4 regions of the Candidatus Sodalis pierantonii str. SOPE genome follow, and region 2 is predicted to be linked to each of the others. Evidence: predicted binding sites of a transcription regulator. Region 2 holds the regulator's gene; each other region holds the start of a gene.
The links. Region 2 encodes PurR, which represses purine synthesis genes. Its sites were predicted from a motif close to CANGCAAACGTTTGCNTG; they were not measured.
Positions count from the first base shown of each region.

Region 1 (7,544 bases), 940 kb from region 2:
TGGTCCGCACTGCGCCGTTACGGCTGGCCTTGGCTTGCGCCGTGCCGTTACCACCGACCTCGTCTTGCCCCAAGGCGTCGGCTGGGGCTGAGCGCCTTTTATCAATTTGCTGCTAGGCTTACTGATAGTGCTTTAAACAGTAAGGTTTTATAAAATTAGTAAGGAGCCTATCGTGGCCTATGAGCAAATAATGCCGTTATCCTCCCTGTCGCAAATGACCCCTTGCAAAATAACCGTCGGAAAGACCGATATACTGGTAATCCGCCGCGGTGAAGAGGTCTATGCCCTGGAAGCCACCTGCCCGCACACTCCGGCGCGCCGCTGGAAAAGGGGGCGCTGTGCGAAGACAAACTGGTCTGCCCGTGGCATAAATCGGTGTTCGCCATCACTGAAAGTCGCCCGGGCTCTCTGCTGGAACCGCCTTCACTGCGGGCACTGAAACGTTTCCCGGTGAAGGTGGAGCAAGATGCCGTCTGGATCGACCCGCAACCGCTTGACGAAGCCACTCCCTTGCAGGCGGCGGATAAACAGCCTACCTATGTGGTATTGGGCACCGGCGCCGGCGGTAGCGCGGCGATAAAAGCGCTGCGTGAGAATGGTTTTACCGGCAGGCTGGTGGTGGTTGAACGTGAAAAACAGGCCCCCTACGATCGTACCGCGCTATCGAAATTTGTGCCGCAGGGCGATATGGATATCCATGACGTGCCCTCCCTGCTGCCGGAATCCTACTATCAGCAACAACAGATAGAGCGCATCAATGGCAATGTGGAAGAACTGGACAACCAGCGCCATCGTTTACGTCTGGAAGACGGTAAGACCCTTTCCTATGATCGTTTACTGTTAGCCACCGGCGCCACGCCGCCGCGGCCGGACCTGCCTGGCAAAGCGCTACGCGGCGTGGAGGTATTGCGCAGCTGGGAACAGGCGGCGACGCTGGTTGCCACCGTCGAGCGGGAGCACCGGCTGGTCATTATCGGCAATAGCTTTATCGGTATGGAGGTGGCGGCGGCGCTGCGTAAACAAGCCATAGAGGTCACGGTCGTTTCGCCCCATCCTTTACCGTTTGAAAAACAATTCGGCACCGAGTTGGGCCGCTTTTTCCGCCGCCGTCACCAGGAGAAAGGCGTCACCTTTGTCGACGGCGATCCGGCCGCTTTTGAAGGGGAAAAAGCGTCAGCGCGGTGACACTGAAAGACGGCCGACGTATTGATGCGACGCTGGTTCTGCTGGCGACGGGCGTGGCGCCGGCGACTCGATTCATCCACGATCTGCCGCTCAATGACGACGGCAGCCTGACCGTTGACCGGACGATGAAGGTGTCCGCAGACATTTATGCCATCGGTGACATCGCGACGTTCCCGCTGGACGGCAATCCTACCCGCATTGAACACTGGCGCGTGGCGCAGCAGCACGGACGTGTCGCCGCCGGTGCGATGATGGATAAGCCACACCCCTATGATGCCTTACCCTTTTTTTGGACCCAGCATTACGGCGTTCGCTATGAATATTTGGGCCATGCCGCTAAATGGGATCAGCAGGAAATTATCGGCTCGCCGGATGAGGATAACTTCGTCTCGCTGTATGGCCTGAAAGGAAATCTGGTGACGGTCGTGGCGGTCGGCCGGATGTGCACGACCGGCGTGCTATTGATTAAAATGGGCGAAAAACTCGGTTTTACCGAGGCGCAGCGCATCGTCGCCGACACCCACGAAGCGGAAAGTTGACCGCGCGCCGGCGCCGATTCCCTTTACCGTAGCGCAAAATTTTGCCGGCAAACATGTGCGCCGCCAGAGGTCGATGATATGATGCGCTGCCGGCACGCAACGGGGCGGCGACTCTCCGCCTCATCCTGCTCCGGCCCAGGGACGATGAACGTTCTCGTCCGCTATTTCAGGTAAGGAAAAGGACAGACAGGCAATGACACAGCCCCTATTTATGGTTGGTGCGCGCGGATGCGGCAAGACCACGGTGGGTCAGGCATTAGCGCGGGTATTGGGATATGCATTTACCGATACCGACGAGATGTTGTGGCGGTCTACCGGCAAGACTGTGGCAGAGATCGTCGCTGACGAAGGCTGGGCGGGCTTTCGGGCAAGGGAGAGCGAAATCCTGACAAGCGTTATTCAAGGGCAAACCGTGGTGGCCACGGGCGGCGGTATTATTTTATCGGCGGCTAACCGACATTTCATGCGCGCGCGCGGCACCGTGGTGTATCTGCACGTGTCGGCGCAGGAGCTTGCGCGCCGTCTACAGGTGTACCCCGATGAGGAGCAGCGGCCCAGTTTGACGGGGAAACCGATGATTGAAGAAATCGCCGACGTGCTCGCCGCACGTGAAAAACTCTATCAAGAAGCGGCACACCACATATTGGACGCCAGTCAGGCGGCGCCGGACGATGTGGTCTACGCCATTTTACAACAGCTCTATCCCAGCGCGGCGAGTTAATAACCGGGCGACTTGGGGAGGCGTGATGAGAGGTTAATCGCTTCAGCCGACGAGGCGCGGCGTGTTGGCTATACTTACCTTACGTGAGCACAACTATAAGGAAGTAACTATGGCAAGCAAATCTCCCTATCCGCGCGAAGCGCACATCGTTAAAAAAAGAGAAGGGGCCGGCCGGCAAGAGCAAAACCGTCTATGAGTTGCGTGCCGACCATCCCCATCCCAATACCCTTATCAGTGAACACGACACTGAGCAAGAAGCGCTGGATTCCAAAGAGCGCTATGAGGATGAAAACAAAAGCTGATCTTCCGGCGGCAGGACCTCGCGTCCTGCCGTTTCTACACGCTTTCCACCGTTGCGCATCACGCTTTGTCACATCATCGGCGTAAAAGATAATTCATGCTACTCTGCTGCCGTCATGGCCCAATAGGGTCAAGTGGTTGAGAATGAAGCGTATTGCTCGCGCGCGGGTCGTTATCGTTAAGATCAACACGATAGTGTTTAAATTTTTAATTAATAGCGATAAACCGATATGTGTGAGGCAGCCGGCGCACCGCGGACGGGGCGCGCAAACCGGTGAAACATTGTCTTGACGCCGACGCGTAGGCGATGAATGATAAAAACTTCGACATCAGTTCACCTGCAAAAAAAATAACATTATGTCGACATTGGAAAACGCCGCCGCGGTGTTAACGTTGTTCGTCCAGCCGGGCACGGATGCGCTGCCGGAAAGTCTGTCCTTCAGCGACATGGCCCGTCGTTTCCCCTTGCCAAAAAGTACGCTTTCCCGGCTGCTTATCGCAATGGAATCGCAGGGACTGCTCGCGCGGGATCCCCACAACCGCCATTACCGGGTCGGCCACCTGCTGCGCTCATTGAGCCCGCCTGCACCGCAGAGCGGGCCGGCTACGCTTGCTGAGCGGGCGGCGCAGGCGCTACATCAGCTCAGCGCACGCTATCGCTGCACTGGTTATTTATGCATGCTGCATCGGGATAAAGTCCGTATCGTGGACCGATTTCAAAGCAGCGCCGCCGCGCCCGCGGTCTATGCGGTAGGCAGCCATTTGCCCGCCATGAACACGGCGGTCGGCAGAGCGTTGTTGGCCTGTTTTTCCGAGCGGGAAGTCATAGCGCGGTTGATGCCACGCCAGGGTAGGCTGGGGGGATTTAATCAGCCCGGCATTGTCCGCTTGCTGCAGCGATTGTCATTGGTGCGCGGGCAGGGCTGGGACTTCAATCGCAATGAAACCCGCTCGGGTTACAGCGCGCTCGCAACGGCGCTGGCGGACAGCGAGCGGAGTGAGCAGATCGGCTTATGTCTGTCTTTCGTGAACGCCGGCGATAAAGGTGCCTTCCCGACCGATAAGTTGGCGGGTTTGCAGTTCGCTACGCGGATGATTGCCCAACGAATCTATCAGTAAATCGGCGGCGCAAAATTTGTTTGTCCCGGCCGGGGTTTTTGTAGAAAAGGGCGTGACGCCCGCCGAGTCGCCTTTTACACTGGTATGACATTAATTGATTAGGAAAAGACCGATGCTGAAGGTGAATGACTATTTTGCAGGGAAAGTGAAGTCCATTGGATTCGACGCCGCCAGCACGGGCCGTGCCAGCGTTGGCGTTATGGAGGCAGGGGAGTACACCTTTACCACCGGCCAGCCGGAAGAAATGACGGTCGTTAGCGGCGCGCTTAAGACGCTGCTGCCCAGCGCCAACGATTGGCAGGTTTTTATGCCGGGGGAGTCGTTCTACGTGCAGGCACACAGCGAATTTTGCCTGCAGCTGGCGGAAACCAGCAGCTATTTATGCAGGTATCTTAGCCACTCGCGCTGAACGGGTTGGCGCAAGGCCTGCGCCGTCCCGTCCACCGTTGACGCCGCTGGGCCGGGAGGGGGCAATCTTTGCTCTCATCCCGCTTCGTTCGCGCCAGGCATACGACATTGCGTAACCTGCGCTGGCCGCGAGCCCGGCGGCATTGCCGCCTCTGCGCCGCCGCGTCCTGAAGCAATCGGTTAGGGCCATCGCCGCGCCGATTCGTCTCAGGGTTAACCGGCGGGCGGGTCAACCGTGCTTTTTCCCTGCGGCCGCCTCGGTTAGCCCTGACGCTGCGCCTCGCCTCCCAGCCCCGCAATCAGCTCAGTGATTAAAGCCGCCAATTCACCGGTCATGAGGGTAAAATCGGCGTCGAAACGGGCGGCAAAATGGTCGCGATCGATAATCATCATTTTGCTCGCGTAGCGTATCGGCGAATTTTAACCGTTTAACCGTGCCATCATCGCCCAGCACAAACTGCACTCGCTCCCGCCAATCCAGCGCCAGCTTGGTCACCAGTTTGCCTGCCTCGATATGCACCGCGATTTCGTCGCTGGACAAATCCTGCTTTTTACAGCGAACGATGCCGCCTTCTTCCAGCAGCGCTTTTAGCTCAGCCTCATCTTTGCATGGCGAAGCCGGCGGCAGGATCGCCGCTGCGTACCCATTCGGTCAGGGTCATTTCAATCGGTTTTTCCATAGTCAGCGACACCTGCTGGTTCCGATTTCACCCGATCACTAATTCTGATTTCATCCGATCACTGATTCCGGTCGCCCGATCAGCGATTCCGATTCTGTCCGATCGCTCATCTTCTGTTCCGCCATACTCTGGAGACTTTTAGCTTCCGGGGGCATGGCATGGCACGTAAAAAGAAGAAAGCGAGAACGGAAATGTGCATCTATATTAATGTCTTACGTATGAAATTCTAGCAACGTCGCTCGAATCGCACTATCGCAGCAGCGCTCGGCATAGGCTGTACTACCGTGCACGATCTCCTCGGCCGATTCACGGTAGCTAACCTGGTCTGGCCATTGCCGGCGGAACTGTCCCCCGTCGACCTCGACCGCCTGCTCTATCCCGGCAAATCCGGAAAAGTTATCAATACCTTACCCAGCTGGCTTGATATCGATACCGAGTTAAGCCGCAAGGGCATGACCAAGCAGCTGCTCTGGATAGAATATCAGTCCGCCGTGGGCGGTGATGCCCTCGGTTACTCACAGTTTTGTGCACTGTTCCGTGACTGGAAAAAGAAGCAGCGGCGTTCCATGCGCATGGAGCACAAGGCTGGCGAAAAGCTCTTCATCGACTTCTGTGGCCCCACCGTACCTATCGTCAACTCTGCGACCGGTAGCGTACGCCAGGTCGCTATCTTCGTCGCTACCATGGGCGTGTCAGGCTATGCGTATATCGAAGCCTGCGAAGGCCAGGACATGGTATCGTGGCTCAACGCCAATAGCCGCTGCCTGCACTTCATGGGTGGGGTTCCGGAGCTGATGATACCTGATAATCTGCGCAGCGCTGTCAGCACCCCTGACCGCTATGAGCCGGTCATAAACCAGAGCTACCAGGCGCTGGCAAATCACTATGAGACAGTGGTGCTACCGGCGCGCCCGAGAAAACCGAAAGACAAGGCGAAGGCAGAATCAACTGTGCAGCTGGTAGAACGCTGGGTTTTGGCCCGGTTGCGTAAACGTAGGTTCTACTCGCTGGCCGAACTCAACCAGGTGATACGAGAACTCAATCATGAGTTGAATTTGCGCCCGATGCGTCATTACGGCGGACAAAGTCGCCTTGAACGCTTCGAGCAGCTGTACAAACCGGCTCTTGGGCCTCTACCGCCCACACAATGGGAATACAGTGAGTATCTCGTTGCCCGAGTGGGACCTGATTACCACATAGACTACGGCAAAAACTGGTACTCGGTGCCGCATCCGCTGGTTGGCGAGCGCGTTGACGTCATCGCCACCCAACGGCTGGTGCAAATCCACCATAAGGGCGTCTGCGTGGCTACGCACCCTCGCAGCGATAACGCCTATAGGCACACGACTCAGGCGGCGCACATGCCGGCTAACCATAAGGGGCAGAGTCAGTGGACGCCGGAAAGGCTGTGCAGTTGGGCGCTGTCGGTGGGTGTGTGCACACTGAAAGTGGTTGAGTCCATCCAAAAGAGCAAAGCCCATCCGGAGCAGGCTTACCGCTCCGTGCTGGGGCTACTCAATCTGCAACGGCGCTATGAGACGACTCGACTGGAGAAGGCCTGCGCGCTGGCGTTGGAGAAAGGGTGCATTAACCGCTCTTTCATAGCCAACGTATTGAAACACGGTCGTGAAAGTGAGGTCACCCAGGACGGAGCCGGCGTATCAATGCTGGTTCACGAAAACCTCCGAGGTCCGGACAATTATCACTAAGGAGAATAAATATGGATACACTGTTAATGGCTCTGCGAGAGCTGAAGTTGTCGGCAATGGTCCAGGCGTTGGAGACGCAACGCGAACTCCCGGGGAGTTATGGGGAGCTGGGGTTCGAGGAGCGGTTGTCGCTGATGGTAGAAGCGAAAATTTATATAGAAAAAACAAACACATATTCCGTCTGCGACGGCAATCGCAAATGCGCTTGCAGGCAAAACCGGAAGATATCCGCTATATCCCTAGCCGAGGAGTGACACCGGAACAGATGCGAGATCTGCTAGGGGGACAATATCTGAAATATCAGAAAAGCATACTCATCACGGGGCCAACAGGTACGGGCAAAACCTGGCTCAGTTGTGCGCTTGGTGAGCAGGCATGCCGGCAGCAATATAGCGTGCGTTACTGGCGAGTGGGTCGGTTGCTGGCCCATCTTCACCAGTGTCAGGTAGACGGGACCTATCTAAAACAGCTTAATCAGTTAGAAAAAATAGAGTTACTGATCTTGGACGACGTGGGCCTAGAATCAATAAGTCCGATGCAGGCAACGATGCTGTTGGAGGTGATGGAAGATCGCTACGACAAAAGCAGCAGCATCCTGATCAGTCAACTGCCGGTGAAAAAATGGTATGGACTGATAGAAAACCCCACGACAGCTGACGCGTTACTCGATCGGTTAGTACACCCCAGCTATAGACTGGAACTTAAAGACGAATCACTACGCAAAGAGCAAGGAGTAGCCAGCACAGGAAAAATAGACTAAACCCGAGTCAGAAGATGAGCGAACACGTGAACGAATATCACTGGAATGGGTGATCGGAAAATATCGGAATAACTGATCGGATGTCGCCGGAACAGCTGATCGGATACGTCGGAATCTGCAACA
Region 1 is NZ_CP006568.1:3,427,866-3,435,409, forward strand. Features, by position in the region: gene SOPEG_RS28385 (hypothetical protein) at 1-73, opposite strand, end outside; gene SOPEG_RS30285 (Rieske 2Fe-2S domain-containing protein) at 215-439, shown strand; gene SOPEG_RS30290 (FAD-dependent oxidoreductase) at 352-1,185, shown strand; gene SOPEG_RS30295 (FAD-dependent oxidoreductase) at 1,182-1,724, shown strand; gene aroL (shikimate kinase AroL) at 1,918-2,445, shown strand; partial or broken gene SOPEG_RS17200 (hypothetical protein) at 2,555-2,747, shown strand; gene SOPEG_RS17205 (IclR family transcriptional regulator) at 3,103-3,864, shown strand; gene ppnP (pyrimidine/purine nucleoside phosphorylase) at 3,977-4,273, shown strand; partial or broken gene rdgC (recombination-associated protein RdgC) at 4,534-4,964, opposite strand; partial or broken gene istA (IS21 family transposase) at 5,111-6,661, shown strand; partial or broken gene istB (IS21-like element ISSoEn3 family helper ATPase IstB) at 6,673-7,421, shown strand.
Region 1: the regulator PurR is predicted to act here: its motif matches at 1,769-1,786, upstream of aroL (shikimate kinase AroL).

Region 2 (7,544 bases):
TTCGGTGTAGCCAGATGAGGAAAACGCATGTTTACGGGGATTGTTCAGGCCACCGCGCCCATTACCGCGATTGAGGAAAAAGACCATTTTCGTACCCATCACGTCCGCCTGCCGGCGGCGCTGTTGCCGGGTTTGACCATCGGCGCGTCGGTGGCCCATAACGGATGTTGCCTGACAGTGACCGTCATCGCGGGCGACGTGGTCAGCTTCGATCTGATGAAAGAAACGCTCCGGCTGACCAACTTAGGCACGCTTAAGGTTGGCGATGAGATCAACCTGGAACGGGCGGCGACCCTGCAGGCGGAGATTGGCGGTCATCTGATGTCAGGGCATATTATCTGCACAGCCGAATTGACCAAAATCGTGACCTCAGAGAACAATCGGCAAATTTGGTTTTCCTTGCCGGACAGGGCGCTGATGAAATACATCCTGCATAAGGGTTATATCGGTGTTGACGGTATTAGCCTGACGGTAGGCGAAGTCGCGGGCAACCGTTTTTGCGTACATTTAATTCCTGAAACGTTGCTGCGCACCACGCTCGGTAAGAAACGACTCGGCGATAGCGTCAATATCGAAATCGACCCGCAGACGCAGGCGATTGTCGACACCGTGGAGCGGGTTTTGGCGGCGCGCGAGCGCGCCTGACCCAGGTGGGCGGCGGCGCGGTCTGAAAGCGCCGTCATGTGCGCCGGCAGCCATGACGGCGCAACGCTTACCGCGCGACGCGCAGACCGCCTTCGACGCCCCGAGGGCTGAACAGAACCTGCCATAGCTGGATATTGCGGGCGCGGAACGCGCCGGCGCAGGCCTGTAAGTAGTATACAAACATGCGGTAAAAACGTTCGGAATAATTGCCCTGCAACGTCGGCCAGGCGGCGATGAAGAGTTCATGCCAGGCCATGAGCGTGCGATCATAATCCGCGCCGAAATTATGCCAGTCTTCCATGACGAAATGAGGCTCGCTGGCATCGACGATATGCCGTACGGACGGCAGGCAGCCGTTCGGGAAGATATATCTGTTGATCCATGGATCCACATTCATATCGGTCCGGTTCGTGCCGATGGTGTGCAGCAAAAGCAGGCCGTCGGGTTTCAAATTACGGGCCACCACATCGAAATAGGTTGGGTAGTTTTTCGGCCCCACGTGCTCGAACATCCCTACCGAGACAATGCGATCGAACTGCAAATTTAAATCGCGATAATCCTGCAACAAAATCGTGACATCTTGTCCTGCGCAACGCGTTTGCGCCAGCTTTTGCTGCTCGGTCGAGATGGTGACGCCGTGGACTTTAACGCCATAATGTTGTTCCGCATAATTCGCCAGACCGCCCCAGCCGCAACCGACATCCCCGGCTGCAATTGCAGTTTTTGGCAAATCATTTCCAGTTTATTTTGCTGGGCCTGCTCAAGGCTGGCGGCATGAGGCCAATAACCACAGGAATATTGCATATACGGATCGAGCATGAGCGAGAAGAGATCATTGCCTAAATCGTAATGTTCTTTACCGACGATCCAGGCCCTTTTGCGCGATTGGAGATTAGTCAGGCGCGCCGCGGCGACGCGTAGGGTATCTTTTAAATGATGGGGAAGCTTATTTTCCAGTCCGCTGCGCAACGCACGCTGAAAAAACATATCCAGCCGTTCGCAATCCCACCAGCCATCCATGTAACTTTCACCTAAACCCAGTGAACCGTCCTGTAGTACGCGCTTAAAAAAATCCGGGTTGTTGACGTGAATATCGAATGGACCATTGATTTCAATGTCGGCTTCAGCGAGTAATTCATGGACGATGCGATACCAAGCGTTATCCTGAAAGCTCAGGTCTTCAACACACGAGGAACTCATAGCTTCTCCATCACCTTTCTTCTAAAAATACCTCGTCAGGAAGAGCCAGGCGCTGCCTGCGAGCTTTTATAAGAATCCACGGTAAGCCGTGGTGTCTGATACGACAAATTAACAGAGGAATAGAAACTCAGAATGGTTGTTAAACCGGCTGCTTTGCACGAAAAAGCATGCATGAGTAAACATCACGTCCCTAAAGCAAAATGAATAAACAACTCGTTATAATTGTTAACGTAATTGAGTATAAGCCTGCATCCGGCTTTAGACAACTCCAAAAACAGCAATAGGAATAATAGCCTAAGTTAATGATAACTTTGGGAAACAGTCACACTCCTCAAAGAGTTAGTGCGCCTAAAGAGTTATTATTCATTTCTGCGTCGCGGGGAAATTTGCGCGGCCACGTAGCGCGTAAAACGCCGTGCATAATGGCCAACGCCGCCGCAAACACGGGGCCTCAGCCAACGACGGCACAAGATTAGCGGTTATGGTAGGGGTCATCGGCCACCGAACAGCGCTCCACCAGGGTGGGATGGACCTCAATTGTCTGCGCGGCTTCCCGCTTGCTGATGATCCTATCAAGCAGCATGGTCAGCGCGGATTCCCCCAATACGGCCTTGGGCTGATCCACCGTGGTAAGCGCGGGGGTGAAATACCGTGAGTGGCTGACATTATCGTAGCCTATCAGTGAAATGTCTTGCGGTACGCGCAGCCCATGCTCGTGGATGGCGCACAATGCGCCCATCGCCATCTCGCCGCCGCCGCAAAATATCGCGCTGGGACGGTGAGACTGGGCCAGAATATGTTGCATGGCGCGATAACCGGAAGCCGGTTCGAAATCACCTTGAACGATCCAGGCCTGGTTGGGCAGAATATCGGCCTCTTTTAACGCATGAAGATAACCGCGGTGGCGTCCGCCGCCGGTGTTGCGCGCCAGCTGGCCGGGAATGGCGCCAATATCCCGGTGGCCGCGATCGAGTAAATAGCGGGTGGCCATATAACCGCCGGCAAAGGCATTATCGACGATGGTATCGGTAAAATCGCCGCGCACCTCACCCCAATCCATCACCACCATGGGAATATGGCGATATTCTTCCAATAGCCGCAGCAGGGCTTCGGGGTATTCAACGCACATCACCAGCAGCCCATCGACCCGCTTTTGCGCCAGCATTTGCAAATAGGCCTGCTGTTTCGATGTTTCGTTGTGGGAATTGCACAGGATAAGGGTGTAGCGTTTGGCAAAACAGTGAAGCTCTATGGATTCAATTATCTCGGCGAAATAGGGGGCTTCGCTGGTGCTGGCCAACAGACCGATGGATTTGGTGCGGTTGACCTTCAGGCTGCGCGCCACCGCGCTGGGGGAATAGCTGAGCTGTTTGATGGCGTCCCATACGGCGCGTTTGGTCTCCGGCGCCACGAAGCGGGTTTTATTAATCACATGGGAAACCGTGGTCGTTGATACCCCCGCGTGTTTGGCTACATCTTTTATGGTTGCCATCTCTAAACTACTCCTGGATCCCTCGGCAGTAGGGGATAATGCTATGTGAATCGTTTGCCTGCCAACAAAAGGCAATTTTCCTCGATCTTGTCGAGAAAGTGAAAGCGTTATATGCGTTGAGCCGCCGACGGGACATGCTTTTTGGCCACGGCTATGGCAAGATAGAGAACGAATACCGACTAACTTAGCCACCTGACGCAGAAGCGTTAAAAGGAAATATCATGAGCCGCGATTTTGCTTGGTCGTTAACGACTACCGTCTTTTCGCTGTTGGTCATCATTATCTTCAGCTTTACCACCGTATTGGATTGATCGCGTTTGGCGCCGGGCCGAACATCACCCAGACGGTAAAAAGGGCTCCAGGCCCTTTTTTTTATCATCCCTAAACCACTTCTAAGGGCGGGGGATTGATTTGCGGCCTAGTAACGACGCGCGGATCGGCACGGTGAGCTGGCGGGGGCGTCAAAAGGCCCCTTAAGACCCGCGCTGCGACGGCAAGGGGGAGAGGCTGTCGCGCGTGGCCGTCAGCGAATGGTGGTAGGCGTCATCACGCGGCGGGCGCCGACATAATGATCCTGCCAATAATCTTCGCTCAGGTAGCTGATACGGATGTCACGCCCGGTGCGGGGTGACTGAATGAAACGGCCATTGCCCAGATAAACCCCGACATGATCCGCCGTGTTGCGGATGCGGATGCGGAAAAAGACCAGATCGCCGCTTTCCAACTCGCTCTTTTTTACCGGCGCAGCATCCCGCAAGTGGTACATTTCATTCGCGGTACGCGGCAGCGGCACGCGGATTAAGTCTTTATAGGCGTAGTAAATCAACCCGCTGCAATCGAAACCGGTGGTCGGCGATTTACCGCCCCAACGATAGGGCTTACCCACCTGCGACATCTGTTTGGCCATCGCCGTTAATTTAGCGTGCTGGTAGCGAACCTTGTGGCTTTCGCTCATGCGCAATGGTTGAGCGTCTGCCGCAATGGCCGCGGTCCGGGCTCGCGCGCCGCCGCGATGGCGTCCATAGGCTTTCTTCAGCCCTTTGCCGGCGGCCTGGTTATGCGCCAGACGAGTATTTTCACGTTGGCGGCGGGAAGACGTAATGGGGCTTTTGCCCACCTTCACGACGACGGTTGGCGCTGCGTCGGGGGGGGGGCGTTTTGGTGGCGACGGCCTTGCGGGGTTTCACCACGGCAGATTTTAACTTGGGATTACCCAGATGCTCGCTCTCGGTGCTGCGGGTCTTTTTTTGCAGTTTAACGGGCTTGCGCTTGCGTCGGTCATCGGTTTTCGCCGCGCTGGCCTGCGATTTACGTTGATCGGCATTGACTCCCGCATTCGGCGCGGCGTGCGCGAGATTGAGAAAGAGCTGGGTAAACAGCAGCACAAAAAGCGTAAAGCATAAACGCTATCCTCTGTGGCCCAAGGTCGGGAGAAAATGACGGCTCAGCTGAATTTAAGCTATTTGCGGTTCTAATGCATCCGTATTTTCCTACAGATTGTGAATAAACGTGAATAACATGCGTGATGCGGCATTTTTGCGCGCGTGCAGCCGTAAAAAGCAACGGTTTTACGGCCCGTTAAACGCCCTAGTCGCAAATCTTCGCCGCCGCAAGGGCAGACCCGGCGTTCGCGCCCGTTGTATCACGGCCGGGGCGGCTGAAGCCCGCCGGCGGGGCTAACGTGAAAAAAGCATTTAAATGTTCCCCCCGGAATCGTTAGAATAGTGAATTACGTCAGACCCGATGTATGATAAATAAAAGCCAGCCACTGGCTTAAGGAAGCGAGACAATGACCACGACTATCGAAAAAATTCAGCAACAGATCGCCGAGAATCCGATTCTTCTGTACATGAAGGGCTCGCCTAAATTACCGGGCTGCGGTTTTTCCGCCCAGGCGGTACAGGCGCTGTCCGCCAGCGGTGAGCGTTTTGCCTATGTCGATGTGCTAACCAATCCGGATATCCGCGCTGAACTGCCAAAATTCGCCAACTGGCCGACCTTCCCGCAGCTGTGGGTGGACGGCGAGCTTATCGGCGGCTGCGACATTGTCATTGAAATGTACCAGCGCGGCGAGCTGCAGCCGCTGATTAAAGAAACGGCGGTAAAATACAATTCGCAAGCGGATAACGCGCAGTAACGGGAGGAATGTGCGCAGTACAGCGCGCAGCCCCGATGCTGTCCGGCGCTAACGCGCCGCGGCCGAGAGACCGCCTCGGCGCTATCGCACCAAAAACCACCCAAGGCACAGCGGGTGGTTTTTTTTGCGTCTCAGCGTGCCGGGCGCGGGGCAGTACGGGCGTCATCGCCGCCCGGCATGCCCTGCGGCATTCGCTAGGCAACATCTCAAGCGCCAGGGCGCCCCGGGGACGGGCAGGTGGTGTGCCCTGCAAGCGCTAAAGCCCTGTCATTGGCCGCGCAGACGGCCCGCGGCGTGGCAGCGTTTACAGATCGATAGTGGGGTTGGCGCGATCCTGCGCGGCGCAAGCCTCTTCTTCGGCGTCACCCGTGGCGGGTAGCGCGACCGGCCAGCCGCCCAGACGTTTCCAGCGATTGACCAATTCACAAAACAGGGTCGCGGTACGTTCGGTGTCATAGAGCGCCGAATGCGCTTCACCGTTGTCAAAGGCAATGCCGGCGGCGCTACAGGCTTTCGCCAGCACGGTCTGGCCGAGCACCAGCCCGCTGAGCGCCGCCGTATCAAAGGTGGCGAAGGGATGGAAAGGGTTGCGTTTCAGGCCGGCGCGACCGGCGGCGGCCATGAAAAAGCTGTAATCAAAAGCCGCATTGTGGGCGACTATAATGGCGCGGTTGCAGTCCTGATCTTTAATTCCTTTACGTACCAGTTTGAAGATTTCATGCAAGGCTTCATATTCGGTCACTGCGCCGCGCAGGGGGTTGTGCGGATCGATACCGTTAAAGGCCAGCGCTTCCGGCTGCAGCAGCGCGCCGGGGAAAGGGTCGACGTGGAAGTGCAGGGTGTTGTCGGCGTGCAGCCAGCCGTCATTATCCATTTTCAGGGTGACGGCAGCGATTTCTAGCAGGGCATCGGTCCCGGCGTTGAATCCCGCGGTTTCCACATCAATGACAACGGGATAAAAGCCGCGAAAGCGGGCGCGGAGGGTGTTCAGATCGTCTATTTCAACCATGCCAGTTCTTATGTTCAGCGAATTCAGCTGCCATTATGGCAAATTTTGGCGCGGCTTGCATGGCGAGTTATGCCCGCGCGGCGCGGAATACCGGCTGTGAACCCGCAGGTCCCGGCCGCGCGTACGCTGCTTAATTGCCGACGCCTTGACCGGCGTGTTTGTTTTCAATCAGTTCGATTTTATAACCGTCCGGATCTTCAATAAAGGCGATAATGGTAGTTCCGCCTTTCACCGGCCCGGCTTCGCGGGTTACTTTGCCACCGGCCTGGCGAATGCGTTCGCAGGCGGCGGCCGCATTGTCCACGCCCAAGGCGATATGGCCATAGGCGCTGCCCAAATCGTAACTCTCCACGCCCCAATTATAGGTCAGCTCGATGACCGCGCCGTCGCTCTCGTCGGTATACCCCACGAACTCCAACGTATATTTGTATTCCGGATTTTCGCTGGTGCGCAGTAATAGCATTTCAAGGGTTTTGGTGTAAAAATCGATGGAGCGTTGTAAATCGCCTACCCGCAGCATGGTATGTAATAAACGCATAATGTCCTCTTGAGCCATCACGATCGGTGCGGCCGTGTTAAGTGAAGAGGCTTCAGTATAGCCTGCGGGGTGAAATCGGTTCAATGCCGCCCGTTAGCACAGATTGCCGGTACGCTCGGTAAAAAATAACTTGCCAGCGAAGACAATGCCGTCTTCAATATTATAATTATAGGCGAGAGGAAGACGTGTGGCGGAACAACTTGAATTTTTCAGCCTGCCCAATCCCTGCCGCGGAGTGTGCCAGTCGGATGCCCGCGGCTATTGCCGCGGCCGCCGGGCACGAACCGCCGTCGGACGCGCCGGAACAACCCTCCTTGTTTTAACCGCCGCGGTGCCGGATCCGAGCGCTAGACGCACCGGTGCCTTAAGCCCGCCGGGTCGATGCGCTTGTCTGGATTAGCGGTCTTGAGCTCGCGATTAAGTATGCCGTCGCTATCGGGTGTAGCATAGCGCATTATGTTTGTCCCGGCGGGGAGGTTGCCGGGCGGCAGCGCCAGGTCGCGTAGGTTGTCTGGCGCGGGGG
Region 2 is NZ_CP006568.1:2,488,577-2,496,120, reverse strand. Features, by position in the region: gene SOPEG_RS12715 (riboflavin synthase) at 28-645, shown strand; partial or broken gene cfa (cyclopropane fatty acyl phospholipid synthase) at 713-1,845, opposite strand; gene purR (HTH-type transcriptional repressor PurR) at 2,318-3,337, opposite strand; gene cydH (cytochrome bd-I oxidase subunit CydH) at 3,559-3,648, shown strand; partial or broken gene SOPEG_RS28805 (C40 family peptidase) at 3,861-4,722, opposite strand; gene SOPEG_RS12690 (Grx4 family monothiol glutaredoxin) at 5,127-5,474, shown strand; gene rnt (ribonuclease T) at 5,779-6,483, opposite strand; gene gloA (lactoylglutathione lyase) at 6,614-7,021, opposite strand; partial or broken gene SOPEG_RS29595 (DUF1289 domain-containing protein) at 7,209-7,292, shown strand.

Region 3 (7,544 bases), 870 kb from region 2:
GGGTCGAAGTGGTCGATGACCGACGCGTGGATATCGACGCCATCAAACGTGTGGAGGGCGTTAAAGGCTACATTATGCAGGGCCGGCAGCATCAGCTTATCGCTGGACCGGGCGCCGCGGCGAAGATCGTCGACGCCATGCGCCGCCTACTGCCGAATGCGCCGGGCGAGGTCCCCCGTCAGCGGCGCTCTGCGCCAGTTGGCCAACGTGTTTATTCCGCTCATCCCGGCGTTTATCGCCTCCGGTCTTATCACGGGACTGATCAATTTGCTTACGCGTTCGGACGTCAGCGGCGATATAGCGCGGTCCTATCCTAATGTGCTCGGACTGCTGGCGCTGTTTGGCAGTGCGGTATTCGCCATCATGAACATTTTGGTGGGGGTAAACGCGGCGCGGGTGTTCGGCGGTTCACAGGCCATGGGCGGGGTGATGGCCGCGATTTTGAGCAGCCCCGGTCTAGCGCAAATCCGGCTTTTCGACGAGCCGCTACAGCCCGGTCGTGGCGGGATGATCGCCGTGTTGCTGGTGGTTGCCCTGATGTGCTGGGTGGAAAAAGTGTTGCGGCGCCATTTACCGGAGTCGATAGAGCTGATAGTTAATCCGCTTCTGACTACACTGATAACTGCGTCGCTGGCGATAGTTGTGCTGCAACCGCTCGGTGGGGCGGTATCCGACGCTATTGCCCACGGGGTGAATGTCGCGATTGATCGCAGTGGCATGGCGGTCGGCACTTTACTGGCGGGAAGTTTTTTGCCGCTGGTGCTGACCGGCCTGCATCAAGGGATGGTGCCGCTGCATGTGGAGCTCATTCAGTCCCACGACGTCAATCCTCTGCTGCCGATCCTGGCCATGGCCGGGGTGGGGCAGGTAGGCGCGTCCTTTGCCGTGCTGGTGAAAACCCGTAGCGCCCGGCTGAAAAAGGTGATCAAGGCCGCCTTGCCGGTGGGGTTGCTCGGTATCGGCGAGCCGCTGATTTTCGGCGTCACGCTGCCTCTTGGTCGACCGTTTGTTGCCGCCTGCCTCGGCGGTGCGGTGGGCGGCGCGGTGATAAGTTATCTTAAAGTGGCGATGCTTATCACTTTTGGTCTGTCGGGATTGCCGCTGGCGCTGACCATCGTCACCGGTAAAGTCGCCGCCTATTTGGCCGGATGGGCGGCCGCCATCACGGGGGGATTTATTTTTACATGGCTGATAGGATTCAACGATCCAGAGGAGTAGCTTTTGATTAACCCAACCGCCCAGCGCGTCGTGTTTTTTGATTTGGACGGCACGCTGCATCAACAGGATATGTTCGGCTGCTTCCTGAGCTATCTGCTTGCGCATTTGCCGCTGAACATCGTGCTGGTGATCCCCGTTCTTCCGGTGGTGGCTCTTGGGCTGCTGGTAAAAGGCCGCTCGGCCCGCTGGCCGATGAGCCTGCTGCTCTGGTCGATTACCTTCGGCCACAGCGAGGCCAAGCTGCAGGCGCTACAGGCGGCGTTCGCGGCGGTCTTCCGTCAGCGCGTGCGGCGTTTTCCGCATGTATTGGCGCGCCTCGACGACTACCTCGCCCCAGGATGCCCAGGTGTGGCTTATTACCGGCTCGCCGGAGTCGCTGGTGGAAAATGTTTACCACGATGCGGTTTTCTTGCCCCAGGTGCGGCTTATCGGCAGCCGTATGCACCGGCGCTACGGCGGCTGGGTGCTGACCCTGCGCTGTCTGGGCCATAAAAAAGTGGCGCAGTTGGAGCGCGAGCTGGGGATCCCGTTGAAATTGTATAGCGGTTACAGCGACAGCGTTCACGACAGTCCGCTGCTTTATTTTTGCGAATATCGCTGGCGGGTCACCCATGACGGTCAACTTAAGCGGCTGGATTGAGCCCCCCTTCCTAACCCGCGGCCTGGCCGGTATAATCCGCCGCGGTTGTCAGCCGGGGGAGCGGTCATGAGCGAGCATTGCAGCGATGAATTTTGGATGCGTCACGCCCTGATGCTGGCGGGGGGCGCGCAAGCCGAGGGCGAAGTGCCGGTCGGCGCGGTATTGGTGTTGAACGACGAGATTATCGGCGAGGGCTGGAACCGCTCCATCGGTCATCATGATCCCACCGCCCACGCCGAAATCATGGTGCTGCGCCAGGGGGGGCGGCGGGTGGGTAATTACCGGTTGCTGAACGCGGCGATGTACGTGACGCTGGAACCGTGCGTGATGTGCGCGGGGGCGATGATCCACGCTCGCATCGGCCGTTTGATTTTTGGCGCGCATGACGAAAAAACCGGCGCGGCGGGATCGCTGCTGGATGTGCTCGGCCATCCGGGGATGAACCACCGAGTTATACTCACCGGCGGCGTGCTGGCGCAGGCGTGTTCAGCTCAGCTCAGCGCTTTCTTTCGCCATCGTCGGGCGCAGCACAGGGCACACCGCCTGGGGCTGCAACCGCCGCTGCCCGACGAACGCTCCTAACACCACCGCGGGCGCACACAGGACACACCGCCTCAAGAAAGCGCCGTGTTAAGGATGGGCACCCGTGCTGGCCGGCGTTAGCGTCTGTAGATCCTCCGACGTGACCACCGGGTAGGCATTGGCGGGATCGGCGTTCCAGGCCGCCAATTGCGCCGCCTTTTTCTCTTTTTCCTGCAAATACCCCACCAGACTGATTTCATAGCGGCGGATATTTTCCACGTAGTTATACGCCTGCTGGCCGCGGGCGTAACCGTACAGCGTTTGTTTGTAATAGCGCGGCTGGCTGAGCATCGGCAGCCGCAGCTTCACGTCGACCCAACTGTCGGGGTTGCCCTGCTGCTTCGCCGTCAGGGCGCGCGCATCCAGCATATGGGCATAGCCCATGTTATAGGCCGCCAGGGCAAACCAAATCTTTTCATCTTCTGGGATGGAATCCGGCACCCGCTGCATCATGCGCGACAAATAAAGCGCGCCGCCGCGCACGCTTTGCTCGGCGTTGGTTCGATCGCCTATTCCCAGACTGTCGGCGGTGGGGTGGGTAAGCATCATCAGCCCGCGTACCCCGGTGGTCGACGTGGCTAGCGGATCCCAATGGGATTCTTGATAGGAAATGGCCGCCAGCAACTTCCAATCGATATCGCGGGCATAGCGTTCAAACAGCGGTTGCAGCGCGGGCAGAATCGCATCAATTGCGTTAAGGAAGGTTTTGGTATCCACATAATCGAACCCGCCAACGTGACCGAGATACTTTTCCTCCAGCCGCGCCATGATGCCGTTGTCGTTTAACTGGCTGAAGAAGTCCAGCAGCGCGGCCGACAGCCCCTCGCTATCGCTGCGCCGAAGATACCAGGTAACCGGTTCTTTCTCGGTAATATCAAACGCCACCGCCAGCTGCGGATGCACTCGCTGCAGCAGCCCGACGGTGGCGGAGTCGGCCAGCGTATAATCCAGCTTACCCTCCGCCACTTTTTCCAGCAGCGACCGGCTGCTTAAATCCGATGAGACTTCCCAGGATAACTGCGGATATTGCTTCTTTTTCAACTGCCGGAGCTGGGAAATTTGCGCCGACCCCGAAGCGACCGCCAGCCGCCCCCGGAGATCCCCCAAATTTTTCGGCCGCGGCTGGCCCAGGCGGTACACCAATTGCTGCGATACCGAATAGTAGGACGGACCAACGGTGAATCTGTTCAGCCGCTCAGTGTTGTAAATCAAGCTGGCGGCCAGAAGATCGGCGTTGTCATTATCCAAGTCGTCAAACAGCTGATTCAGATTGCTGCGAACGCGCACCTTCAGTTTGACGCCGAGGTAATCGGCGAAGCGTTGCGCCAGATCGTAATTGAAACCCGCCGGTTGATTATTGACGCGATAATAGCTCAGCGGCGCGTCCAGAGTGCTGATACGAAGTTCGCCGCGCGCTTTAATGGCCGCCAGGCTATCCTGATGGGCGTTTCGCCAGGGGACGGTAGTCCAGAGTGCCCAGGTGAGCAAAATGGCGATAAGGCCGATAATAAAATAATTTAATTTAAAGCGCTTCAAAGCGTTATCTCATGCCGGAGGCAGGCCTCGCTGTCGTTAACGGCAGTATTATTATGGTTTTTTCTCCGAACAGGAGGGAATTTTGCGCAACAAAGCGCCAACGTGCAACAAGATTGATGCATGCGTTCAGGTGCTCAGGGGGTCAATAAGGATGAAAGAATAACTGCGCAAACGGTTTCGTCCGCAGCCGGGATTCTCTATAATGACGCGCGTTTTCCCCTGCTGTTGCGCCCCATGAATGGTCGAGCCACACACCCGCGGCCGGCGGTTCAAAACGAGAGATCTGTTACTATGGAAATATTGCGCGGTTCGCCCGCTCTGTCCGCATTTCGCATTAATAAGCTGCTGGTCCGCTGTCAGGACGCCCGTCTGCCGGTCGACGATATCTATGCCGAATACATCCATTTCGCCGATGTCAGCACGGCGCTCGACGAGGATGCGTTAAATCGGCTGCAGCGACTATTGAAATACGGGCCTTCTCTCGCCAAACATCAGCCGCAGGGGCGGCTATTGCTGGTGACGCCGCGACCCGGCACGCGGTCTCCCTGGTCGTCGAAGGCGACAGATATTGCCCACAACTGCGCCTTGCCCCAGGTCATGCGTCTGGAGCGCGGTTTGGCCTACTATATTCAGGCGCCGCGGCTGAGTGAGCCCCAGTGGCGCCAGCTCGCCGCCCTGTTGCACGATCGGATGATGGAAACGGTGTTTACCCGTCTGGAGGAGGCGCAGGCGTTATTTGCTCAGCACGCGCCGGCGCCGGTGACGCTGGTGGACGTGATGGGCGAAGGGCGCGGCGCGCTGGAGGCGGCCAATTTGGCGCTGGGTCTGGCGCTGGCGCAGGACGAAATCGATTATCTCTTCGCGGCCTTCACCCGTTTGGGGCGTAATCCCAGCGATGTCGAGTTGTACATGTTCGCGCAGGCTAACTCAGAGCATTGCCGGCACAAGATCTTCAACGCCGACTGGGTTATCGACGGCCAGCCGCAGACGAAGTCGCTGTTCAAGATGATCAAAAACACCTTCGAGCAGACGCCCGAGTTTGTGTTGTCCGCCTATAAAGACAACGCCGCGGTGATGGAAGGATCGGCGGTGGGGCGTTTCTTTCCCGATGCGCAGGCGGGGCGCTATGACTACCATCAGGAAGCGGCGCACATTTTGATGAAGGTCGAAACCCATAACCACCCGACCGCCATCTCGCCCTGGCCCGGCGCGGCGACCGGCTCAGGCGGCGAAATCCGCGATGAAGGCGCTACCGGCCGCGGCGCCAAGCCGAAAGCCGGTCTGGTCGGTTTTTCGGTCTCCAATTTACGCATCCCGGGCTTTGAGCAGCCGTGGGAAGAAGACTTCGGCCGCCCGGAGCGCATCGTCAGCGCGCTGGATATCATGACCGACGGGCCGCTCGGGGGCGCCGCGTTCAACAACGAATTCGGCCGCCCGGCGCTGACCGGCTATTTCCGCACCTATGAGGAGCGCGTTGATAGCCACAACGGCGTGGAGCTGCGGGGTTACCACAAGCCCGTCATGCTGGCCGGCGGCATCGGCAATATCCGCGCATCCCACGTGCAAAAAGGGGAAATCAGCGTGGGCGCCAAGCTGATTGTTCTGGGCGGACCGGCGATGAATATTGGCCTCGGCGGCGGCGCGGCGTCTTCGATGGCCTCCGGGCAGTCAGACGCCGACTTGGATTTCGCCTCGGTGCAGCGCGACAATCCGGAAATGGAACGCCGCTGCCAGGAAGTTATCGACCGTTGCTGGCAGCGGGGCGAGGAGAATCCGATTCTCTTTATCCATGACGTGGGCGCCGGCGGCTTGTCCAACGCGATGCCGGAGCTGGTCAGCGACGGCGGGCGCGGCGGCCGTTTCCAATTGCGCGAAATTCCCAATGACGAACCGGGCATGAGCCCGCTCGAAGTCTGGTGCAACGAATCCCAAGAGCGTTATGTTATGGCGGTCGCGCCGGAGCGGCTGGCGGAATTTGACGCCATCTGCCGCTGCGAGCGCGCGCCCTATGCGGTGATCGGGGAAGCAACGCAAGCGCTGCATCTCAGCCTGGACGACGACCATTTCGGCGACCGGCCGATTGATTTGCCGCTGGATGTGCTGCTCGGCAAGACGCCGAAAATGCTGCGTGACGCCGTCAGCCTACAGGCCGCGGGCCACGCGCTGAATCGCGACGGCATCACGCTTGCCGAGGCGGTTAACCGCGTGCTGCATCTACCGGCGGTGGCGGAAAAAACCTTCCTTATTACCATTGGCGATCGCAGCGTAACCAGCATGGTGGCGCGCGATCAGATGGTTGGACCCTGGCAGGTGCCGGTGGCGGACTGCGCCGTTACCACCGCCAGCCTGGACAGCTATTACGGCGAGGCGATGTCCCTTGGCGAGCGGGCGCCGGTGGCGCTATTGAATTTTGCCGCTTCCGCCCGCCTGGCGGTGGGCGAAGCGCTGACCAACCTGGCCGCGACACACATCGGCGAGATCAAACGGGTGAAACTTTCAGCCAACTGGATGGCGGCCGCGGGTCATCCCGGCGAAGACGCCGGCCTGTATCAGGCGGTGAAAGCCGTGGGCGAGGAGCTTTGCCCGGCGCTGGGGCTGACTATCCCGGTGGGCAAGGATTCCATGTCGATGAAAACGCGCTGGCAGCAGGGAGCAGAGCAGCGGGAAATGACCGCGCCGCTGTCGCTGGTTATCACCGCGTTCGCTCGCGTGGAAGATGTGCGTGCGACCGTGACGCCGCAATTACAGCCGGCGCGCGATAATGCGCTGCTGCTTATTGATTTGGGCGCCGGGCATCAGGCGCTGGGCGCTACCGCCCTGGCGCAGGTTTACCGCCAGCTCGGGGACGAAACCGCCGACGTGCGCGACGCCGGGCAACTGGCCGGCTTCTTCCGCGTTATGCAACAGTTGGTGGCGCAAGGAACGCTGTTGGCCTACCACGATCGCGCCGACGGTGGTTTACTGGTTACGCTGGCGGAGATGGCGTTTGCCGGCCACTGCGGCATTGATGCCGATATCGGCACGCTGGGGGAAGATGCGCTGGCCGCCCTGTTTAATGAGGAATTGGGGGCGGTTATCCAGATTGACGCGGCCGACCGCGACGCGGTAACGGCCCTGTTCCGCCAGGAGGGGCTGGAGGATTGTCTGTTCTATCTAGGTACGGCCCAGCCCGGCGACCGGTTTATCCTGCGCGCCGGGGAGCGCCCGCTTTACAGCGAGAGCCGCACCACCCTCAGAACCTGGTGGGCGGAAACCAGCTGGCAGATGCAGCGGCTGCGCGACAATCCCGAAAGCGCCGATCAGGAACATGCGGCCCGTCAGGACGATAACGATCCGGGCCTGGCGGTAGCGTTGAGTTTTGATCCTGCCGATGATATCGCCGCGCCGTTTATCGCCAGGGGCGCGTGGCCGAAAGTTGCGGTACTGCGGGAGCAGGGCGTGAATTCTCATGTGGAGATGGCGGCCGCCTTCCACCGTGCGGGCTTTGAGGCTGTCGATGTGCATATGAGCGATCTGCTCGCCGGTGCGCGGACGTTGGACGATTTCCATACGCTGGTGGCCTGCGGCG
Region 3 is NZ_CP006568.1:3,359,754-3,367,297, reverse strand. Features, by position in the region: partial or broken gene SOPEG_RS16905 (PTS transporter subunit EIIC) at 1-1,218, shown strand, start outside; partial or broken gene yfhb (phosphatidylglycerophosphatase C) at 1,222-1,858, shown strand; gene tadA (tRNA adenosine(34) deaminase TadA) at 1,925-2,440, shown strand; gene mltF (membrane-bound lytic murein transglycosylase MltF) at 2,489-3,976, opposite strand; gene purL (phosphoribosylformylglycinamidine synthase) at 4,268-7,544, shown strand, end outside.
Region 3: the regulator PurR is predicted to act here: its motif matches at 4,141-4,158, upstream of purL (phosphoribosylformylglycinamidine synthase).

Region 4 (7,544 bases), 1.7 Mb from region 2:
GTTTAAGAATGTCATGATTTACCGTTTGAACCGGCCGATCGAGCTGTCGGTGGAGCAGATCGAACAGCAATTGTCCGCCTTCGCCTTCACTCCCTGCGGCAGTCAGGATATGGCGAAATCCGGCTGGGTTCCGCCCATGGGCGCCAAGAGCGACGTGCTGACCCATGCGATACCGGGACATGTCCTGCTTTGCCTGCGCAAGGAAGAAAAAATTCTACCGTCCTCGGTGATAAAGCAGGAGCTACAGGGCAAAATCGACAAACTGGAAAATGAACAAAGCCGGAAACTGCGTAAAACCGAAAAAGACGCGCTCAAGGACGAAGTGCTGCACACATTGATGCCTCGCGCCTTCAGTCGTTTTGGCCAAACGTTATTGTGGCTGGATCGGGTCAATAATCTGGTACTGGTCGACACCGGCAGCGCCAAAAAAGCGGAAGATTGTCTGGCGCTGCTGCGCAAATCTATCGGCTCGTTGCCGGTGGTGCCGCTGACTATGGAAAAACCGATTGAAATGACCCTGACCGAATGGGTACGCAACGGCGATCCTGCCGCCGGCTTCGCCATGCAAGATGAGGCTGAGCTAAAAGCGCTGCTGGAAGAAGGCGGCATCGTTCGCTGTAAAAAGCAGGATTTGTCCAGCGACGAAATCGCGGTGCATATCGAGGCAGGCAAGCTGGTGACCAAGCTGGCGCTGGATTGGCGGGAGCGAGTGCAGTTTGTGCTGGGCGATGATGGCACGGTTAAACGGTTAAAATTCGCCGATACGCTACGCGAGCAAAATGATGATATCGATCGCGACCATTTTGCCGCCCGTTTCGACGCCGATTTTACCCTCATGACCGGTGAATTGGCGGCTTTAATCACTGAGCTGATTGCGGGGCTGGGAGGCGAGGCCGCAGCGTCAGGGCTAACCGAGGCGGCCGCAGGGAAAAAGCACGGTTGACCCGCCCGCCGGTTAACCCTGAGACGAATCGGCGCGGCGATGGCCCTAACCGATTGCTTCAGGACGCGGCGGCGCAGAGGCGGCAATGCCGCCGGGCTCGCGGCCAGCGCAGGTTACGCAATGTCGTATGCCTGGCGCGAACGAAGCGGGATGAGAGCAAAGATTGCCCCCTCTCGGCCCAGCGGCGTCAACGGTGGACGGGACGGCGCAGGCCTTGCGCCAACCCGTTCAGCGCGAGTGGCTAAGATACCTGCATAAATAGCTGCTGGTTTCCGCCAGCTGCAGGCAAAATTCGCTGTGTGCCTGCACGTAGAACGACTCCCCCCGGCATAAAAACCTGCCAATCGTTGGCGCCGGGCAGCAGCGTCTTAAGCGCGCCGCTAACAACCGTCATTTCTTCCGGCTGGCCGGTGGTAAAGGTGTACTCCCCTGCCTCCATAACGCCAACGCTGGCACGGCCCGTGCTGGCGGCGTCGAATCCAATGGACTTCACTTTCCCTGCAAAATAGTCATTCACCTTCAGCATCGGTCTTTTCCTAATCAATTAATGTCATACCAGTGTAAAAGGCGACTCGGCGGGCGTCACGCCTTTTTCTACAAAAACCCCGGCCGGGACAAACAAATTTTGCGCCGCCGATTTACTGATAGATTCGTTGGGCAATCATCCGCGTAGCGAACTGCAAACCCGCCAACTTATCGGTCGGGAAGGCACCTTTATCGCCGGCGTTCACGAAAGACAGACATAAGCCGATCTGCTCACTCCGCTCGCTGTCCGCCAGCGCCGTTGCGAGCGCGCTGTAACCCGAGCGGGTTTCATTGCGATTGAAGTCACAGCCCTGCCCGCGCCCCAATGACAATCGCTGCAGCAAGCGGACAATGCCGGGCTGATTAAATCCCCCCAGCCTACCCTGGCGTGGCATCAACCGCGCTATGACTTCCCGCTCGGAAAAACAGGCCAACAACGCTCTGCCGACCGCTCAGCAAGCGTAGCCGGCCCGCTCTGCGGTGCAGGCGGGCTCAATGAGCGCAGCAGGTGGCCGACCCGGTAATGGCGGTTGTGGGGATCCCGCGCGAGCAGTTCCTGCGATTCCATTGCGATAAGCAGCCGGGAAAGCGTACTTTTTGGCAAGGGGAGACGACGGGCCATGTCGCTGAAGGACAGACTTTCCGGCAGCGCATCCGTACCCAGCTGGACGAACAACGTTAACACCGCGGCGGCGTTTTCCAATGTCGACATAATGTTATTTTTTTGCAGGTGAACTGATGTCGGAGTTTTTATCATTCATCGCCTGCGCGTCGGCGTCAAGACAATATTTCACCGGTTTGCGCGCCCCGTCCGCGGTGCGCCGGCTGCCTCACACATATCGGTTTATCGCTATTAATTAGAAATTTAAACACTATCGTGTTGATCTTAACGATAACGACCCGCGCGCGAGCAATACGCTTCATTCTCAACCACTTGACCCTATTGGGCCATGACGGCAGCAGAGTAGCATGAATTATCTTTTACGCCGATGATGTGACAAAGCGTGATGCGCGACGGTGGAAAGCGTGTAGAAACGGCAGGACGCGAGGTCCTGCCGCCGGAAGATCAGCTTTTGCTTTCATCCTCATAGCGCTCTTTGGAATCCAGCGCTTCTTGCTCAGTGTCGTGTTCACTGATAAGGGTATTGGGATGGGGATGGTCGGCACGCAACTCATAGACGGTTTTGCTCTTGCCGGCCGGCCCCTTCTCTTTTTTAACGATGTGCGCTTCGCGCGGATAGGGAGGTTTGCTTGCCATAGTTACTTCCTTATAGTTGTGCTCACGTAAGGTAAGTATAGCCAACACCCCGCGCCTCGTCGGCTGAAGCGATTAACCTCTCATCACGCCTCCCCAAGTCGCCCGATTATCAACTCGCCGCGCTGGGATAGAGCTGTTGTAAAATGGCGTAGACCACATCGTCCGGCGCCTGACTGGCGTCCAATATGTGGTGTGCCGCTTCTTGATAGAGTTTTTCACGTGCGGCGAGCACGTCGGCGATTTCTTCAATCATCGGTTTCCCCGTCAAACTGGGCCGCTGCTCCTCATCGGGGTACGCCTGTAGACGGTGCGCAAGCTCCTGCGCCGACACGTGCAGATACACCACGGTGCCGCGCGCGCGCATGAAATGTCGGTTAGCCGCCGATAAAATAATACCGCCGCCCGTGGCCACCACGGTTTGCCCTTGCATAACGCTTGTCAGGATTTCGCTCTCCCTTGCCCGAAAGCCCGCCCAGCCTTCGTCAGCGACGATCTCTGCCACAGTCTTGCCGGTAGACCGCCACAACATCTCGTCGGTATCGGTAAATGCATATCCCAATACCCGCGCTAATGCCTGACCCACCGTGGTCTTGCCGCATCCGCGCGCACCAACCATAAATAGGGGCTGTGTCATTGCCTGTCTGTCCTTTTCCTTACCTGAAATAGCGGACGAGAACGTTCATCGTCCCTGGGCCGGAGCAGGATGAGGCGGAGAGTCGCCGCCCCGTTGCGTGCCGGCAGCGCATCATATCATCGACCTATGGCGGCGCACATGTTTGCCGGCAAAATTTTGCGCTACGGTAAAGGGAATCGGCGCCGCGAAGGCCGCGGGCATTGCCGCTACGGCGCCGGCGCGCGGTCAACTTTCCGCTTCGTGGGTGTCGGCGACGATGCGCTGCGCCTCGGTAAAACCGAGTTTTTCGCCCATTTTAATCAATAGCACGCCGGTCGTGCGCATCCGGCCGACCGCCACGACCGTCACCAGATTTCCTTTCAGGCCATACAGCGAGACGAAGTTATCCTCATCCGGCGAGCCGATAATTTCCTGCTGATCCCATTTAGCGGCATGGCCCAAATATTCATAGCGAACGCCGTAATGCTGGGTCCAAAAAAAGGGTACGGCATCATAGGGGTGTGGCTTATCCATCATCGCACCGGCGGCGACACGTCCGTGCTGCTGCGCCACGCGCCAGTGTTCAATGCGGGTAGGATTGCCGTCCAGCGGGAACGTTACGATGTCACCGATGGCATAAATGTCTGCGGACACCTTCATCGTCCGGTCAACGGTCAGGCTGCCGTCGTCATTGAGCGGCAGATCGTGGATGAATCGAGTCGCCGGCGCCACGCCCGTCGCCAGCAGAACCAGCGTCGCATCAATACGTCGGCCGTCTTTCAGTGTCACCGCGCTGACGCTTTTTCCCCTTCAAAAGCGGCCGGATCGCCGTCGACAAAGGTGACGCCTTTCTCCTGGTGACGGCGGCGGAAAAAGCGGCCCAACTCGGTACCGAATTGTTTTTCAAACGGTAAAGGATGGGGCGAAACGACCGTGACCTCTACGGCTTGTTTACGCAGCGCCGCCGCCACCTCCATACCGATAAAGCTATTGCCGATAATGACCAGCCGGTGCTCCCGCTCGACGGTGGCAACCAGCGTCGCCGCCTGTTCCCAGCTGCGCAATACCTCCACGCCGCGTAGCGCTTTGCCAGGCAGGTCCGGCGCGGCGGCGTGGCGCCGGTGGCTAACAGTAAACGATCATAGGAAAGGGTCTTACCGTCTTCCAGACGTAAACGATGGCGCTGGTTGTCCAGTTCTTCCACATTGCCATTGATGCGCTCTATCTGTTGTTGCTGATAGTAGGATTCCGGCAGCAGGGAGGGCACGTCGTGGATATCCATATCGCCCTGCGGCACAAATTTCGATAGCGCGGTACGATCGTAGGGGGCCTGTTTTTCACGTTCAACCACCACCAGCCTGCCGGTAAAACCATTCTCACGCAGCGCTTTTATCGCCGCGCTACCGCCGGCGCCGGGGCCCAATACCACATAGGTAGGCTGTTTATCCGCCGCCTGCAAGGGAGTGGCTTCGTCAAGCGGTTGCGGGTCGATCCAGACGGCATCTTGCTCCACCTTCACCGGGAAGCGTTTCAGTGCCCGCAGTGAGGGCGGTTCCAGCAGAGAGCCCGGGCGACTTTCAGTGATGGCGAACACCGATTTATGCCACGGGCAGACCAGTTTGTCTTCGCACAGCGCCCCCTTTTCCAGCGGCGCGCCGGAGTGCGGGCAGGTGGCTTCCAGGGCATAGACCTCTTCACCGCGGCGGATTACCAGTATATCGGTCTTTCCGACGGTTATTTTGCAAGGAGTCATTTGCGACAGGGAGGATAACGGCATTATTTGCTCATAGGCCACGATAGGCTCCTTACTAATTTTATAAAACCTTACTGTTTAAAGCACTATCAGTAAGCCTAGCAGCAAATTGATAAAAGGCGCTCAGCCCCAGCCGGCGCCGGCGGCTTGGGGCAAGACGAGGTCGGTGGTAACGGCACGGCGCAAGCCAAGGCCAGCCGTAACGGCGCAGTGCGGACCAAGGCCTGCGATAATGGCGCGGCGCATGCCAAGACCGGCGATAATGGCAAAAGCCCGCCGACCGGAGGCCGGGGCAGGTTGTTATTCGCCGTGGGCATGCCCTAAAAGGTAGCCGCGCTTATCGACAGCCCCCGGCTGGCGCAGGGTCAGCGAAATCATCAACGCGATCACCAGCAGAGCCGCTATCCGTTGGAACGTCACCATAAATCCGCCGAACAGCGACGCCACAAGGGAGCCGATAATGCTACCCACGCCGAAACCCAGATAAATAATACCGTAATTCTTGGTTAGATTATTCAGTCCGAAGAAATCGCTGACCAGCGACGGGTATACCGTAATGGTCCCACCAAAACTGAACGCCACGCAGGCCAGTGAGATAAAGAACAGTGTCTCGTTAAGATGAACGAGGCTTTGTTGAATAAATCGAACTTTTAGGTGACTGGCGGCTCTGATCACTACATTCGTTTCAACATCAGGTCCCCATGGCAAAGCAAAAGTTTAAAATCACCAATTGGCCCGCATACAACAATGCGCTCAGGCAGCGGGGGGACCTGACAGTATGGCTTGATGAGTCTGCCATTGCTGCATGGACTGAGAGTACACCACCTGAACATCGTGGCCGGCCGCTTCACTACACCGATATGGCCATTACCACGGTTCTGATGATAAAGCGCGTGTTTAACCTTTCGCTCCGGGCGTTACAGGGTTTCGTTGACGCGATTTTTAAACTGATGGGGCTGTCGCTGCGCTGCCCAGATTACTCTCTGGTCAGCCGACGAGCAAAAACCGTCGACATCAGCATAAAAACGCCAACCCGCGGCGAAATCTCACACCTGGTCATCGATGGCACCGGCCTGAAAATCTTCGGCGAAGGCGAATGGAAAGTCAGGCAGCATGGGGCTGAGAGGCGCAGAGTATGGCGCAAGCTTCATCTGGCAGTAGATAGCGCGACACATGAAATTATCTGTGCCGATTTATCGCTAAGTGGTACGACAGATGCGCAGGCGCTGCCCGGGCTGATTAACCAAACCCACCGGAAAATCAGGGAAGCGTCGGCTGACAGTGCTTACGATACGCGTTACTGTCATGATGCTCTGCTGAGGAAAAAAATAAAGCCGCTTATCCCACCGCGAAGTGGTGCGCAATATTGGCCAGCTCGATACCATGAGCGTAACCATGCGGTGGCAAATCAGCATCTGAGCGGCAATAACGATACCTGGAAAAAGAAAGTAGGTTATCACCGGCGTTCACTGGCTGAAACGGCCATGTTCCGGTTTAAAACACTTCTGGGTGGTCATCTGAGTCTGCATGACTATGACGCGCAGGTAGGTGAGGCTATGGCAATGGTCAAAGCGCTTAACCGGATCACGCTGTTAGGAATGCCAAACAGCGTCCGCATCATGTAACAATCGCCCTGATAGGGAGGAAGTCGTCACAAATTTCGGATTTATTCAACAAAGCGGATGAACGAATAACAGCATGCTCATCCCCGCCATGGCGATGACCTGGGCCAGTGAGACGAACCGAAGGCGGGACATTTTATCGGACAGGACGCCCAGCACCAGGCGCCCGCTAAGATTGGCGACGGCAATAATAGTGACCGCATTGGCCGCCACCGCCGTCGATAAATGGACCAGATTCTCGCCGATATCTTTGGCAACGCCGATAACATATAACCCGCTCATACAGGCGGTAACAAACATCAGCGCCAATAACCAATATTGCGGCATACGCATGGATTCGGCCAAGGTGTAATCCCGGACCCCGGCACGCTGCCGGACTTCCTGGCGCGGCGCGTCTTTCATCATAAGAGCGCCGGCCACGACCATTATCACTGCGATACCGCCCCATAATGCAAACGTCAACGGCAGACTATAGCGGTCCAGCAGCTGGCTGTTGATGTATTTGAAGCCCAGACTGCCCAACCCATAGGCGCCAATAGCGCAGGCAGAAATCAGGCCCTTGCGTTCGGGAAACCATTTAACACAGTTAGACAACGTCAACAGATACCCGATATCGTCCGCTAGTCCGACTAAAATTCCGGCGCACAGCCAAAGCATGATAATGGAATTGGACCACCCGGTCAGGCAAAGTCCGATGCCCAGCAATACGCCGGCGCCGATCGTGACTTTGTGCACGCCAAAGCGCTCCTGAAATTTACCTGCGGTGGTCGACGCCACCGCCATCGCCATGCTCAGCAAGCCAAAAGCGAAAGCCACCTGGCTAATGGGCT
Region 4 is NZ_CP006568.1:821,356-828,899, reverse strand. Features, by position in the region: gene rdgC (recombination-associated protein RdgC) at 1-943, shown strand, start outside; partial or broken gene ppnP (pyrimidine/purine nucleoside phosphorylase) at 1,172-1,469, opposite strand; gene SOPEG_RS04335 (hypothetical protein) at 1,582-1,812, opposite strand; gene SOPEG_RS04330 (helix-turn-helix domain-containing protein) at 1,872-2,225, opposite strand; gene SOPEG_RS04325 (hypothetical protein) at 2,535-2,726, opposite strand; gene aroL (shikimate kinase AroL) at 2,836-3,360, opposite strand; gene SOPEG_RS30170 (FAD-dependent oxidoreductase) at 3,586-4,128, opposite strand; partial or broken gene SOPEG_RS30165 (FAD-dependent oxidoreductase) at 4,125-4,768, opposite strand; partial or broken gene SOPEG_RS30160 (Rieske 2Fe-2S domain-containing protein) at 4,889-5,092, opposite strand; partial or broken gene SOPEG_RS04310 (oxalate/formate antiport family MFS transporter) at 5,393-5,713, opposite strand; gene SOPEG_RS04305 (IS5-like element ISSoEn1 family transposase) at 5,794-6,717, shown strand; partial or broken gene SOPEG_RS04300 (MFS transporter) at 6,778-7,544, opposite strand, start outside.
Region 4: the regulator PurR is predicted to act here: its motif matches at 3,492-3,509, upstream of aroL (shikimate kinase AroL).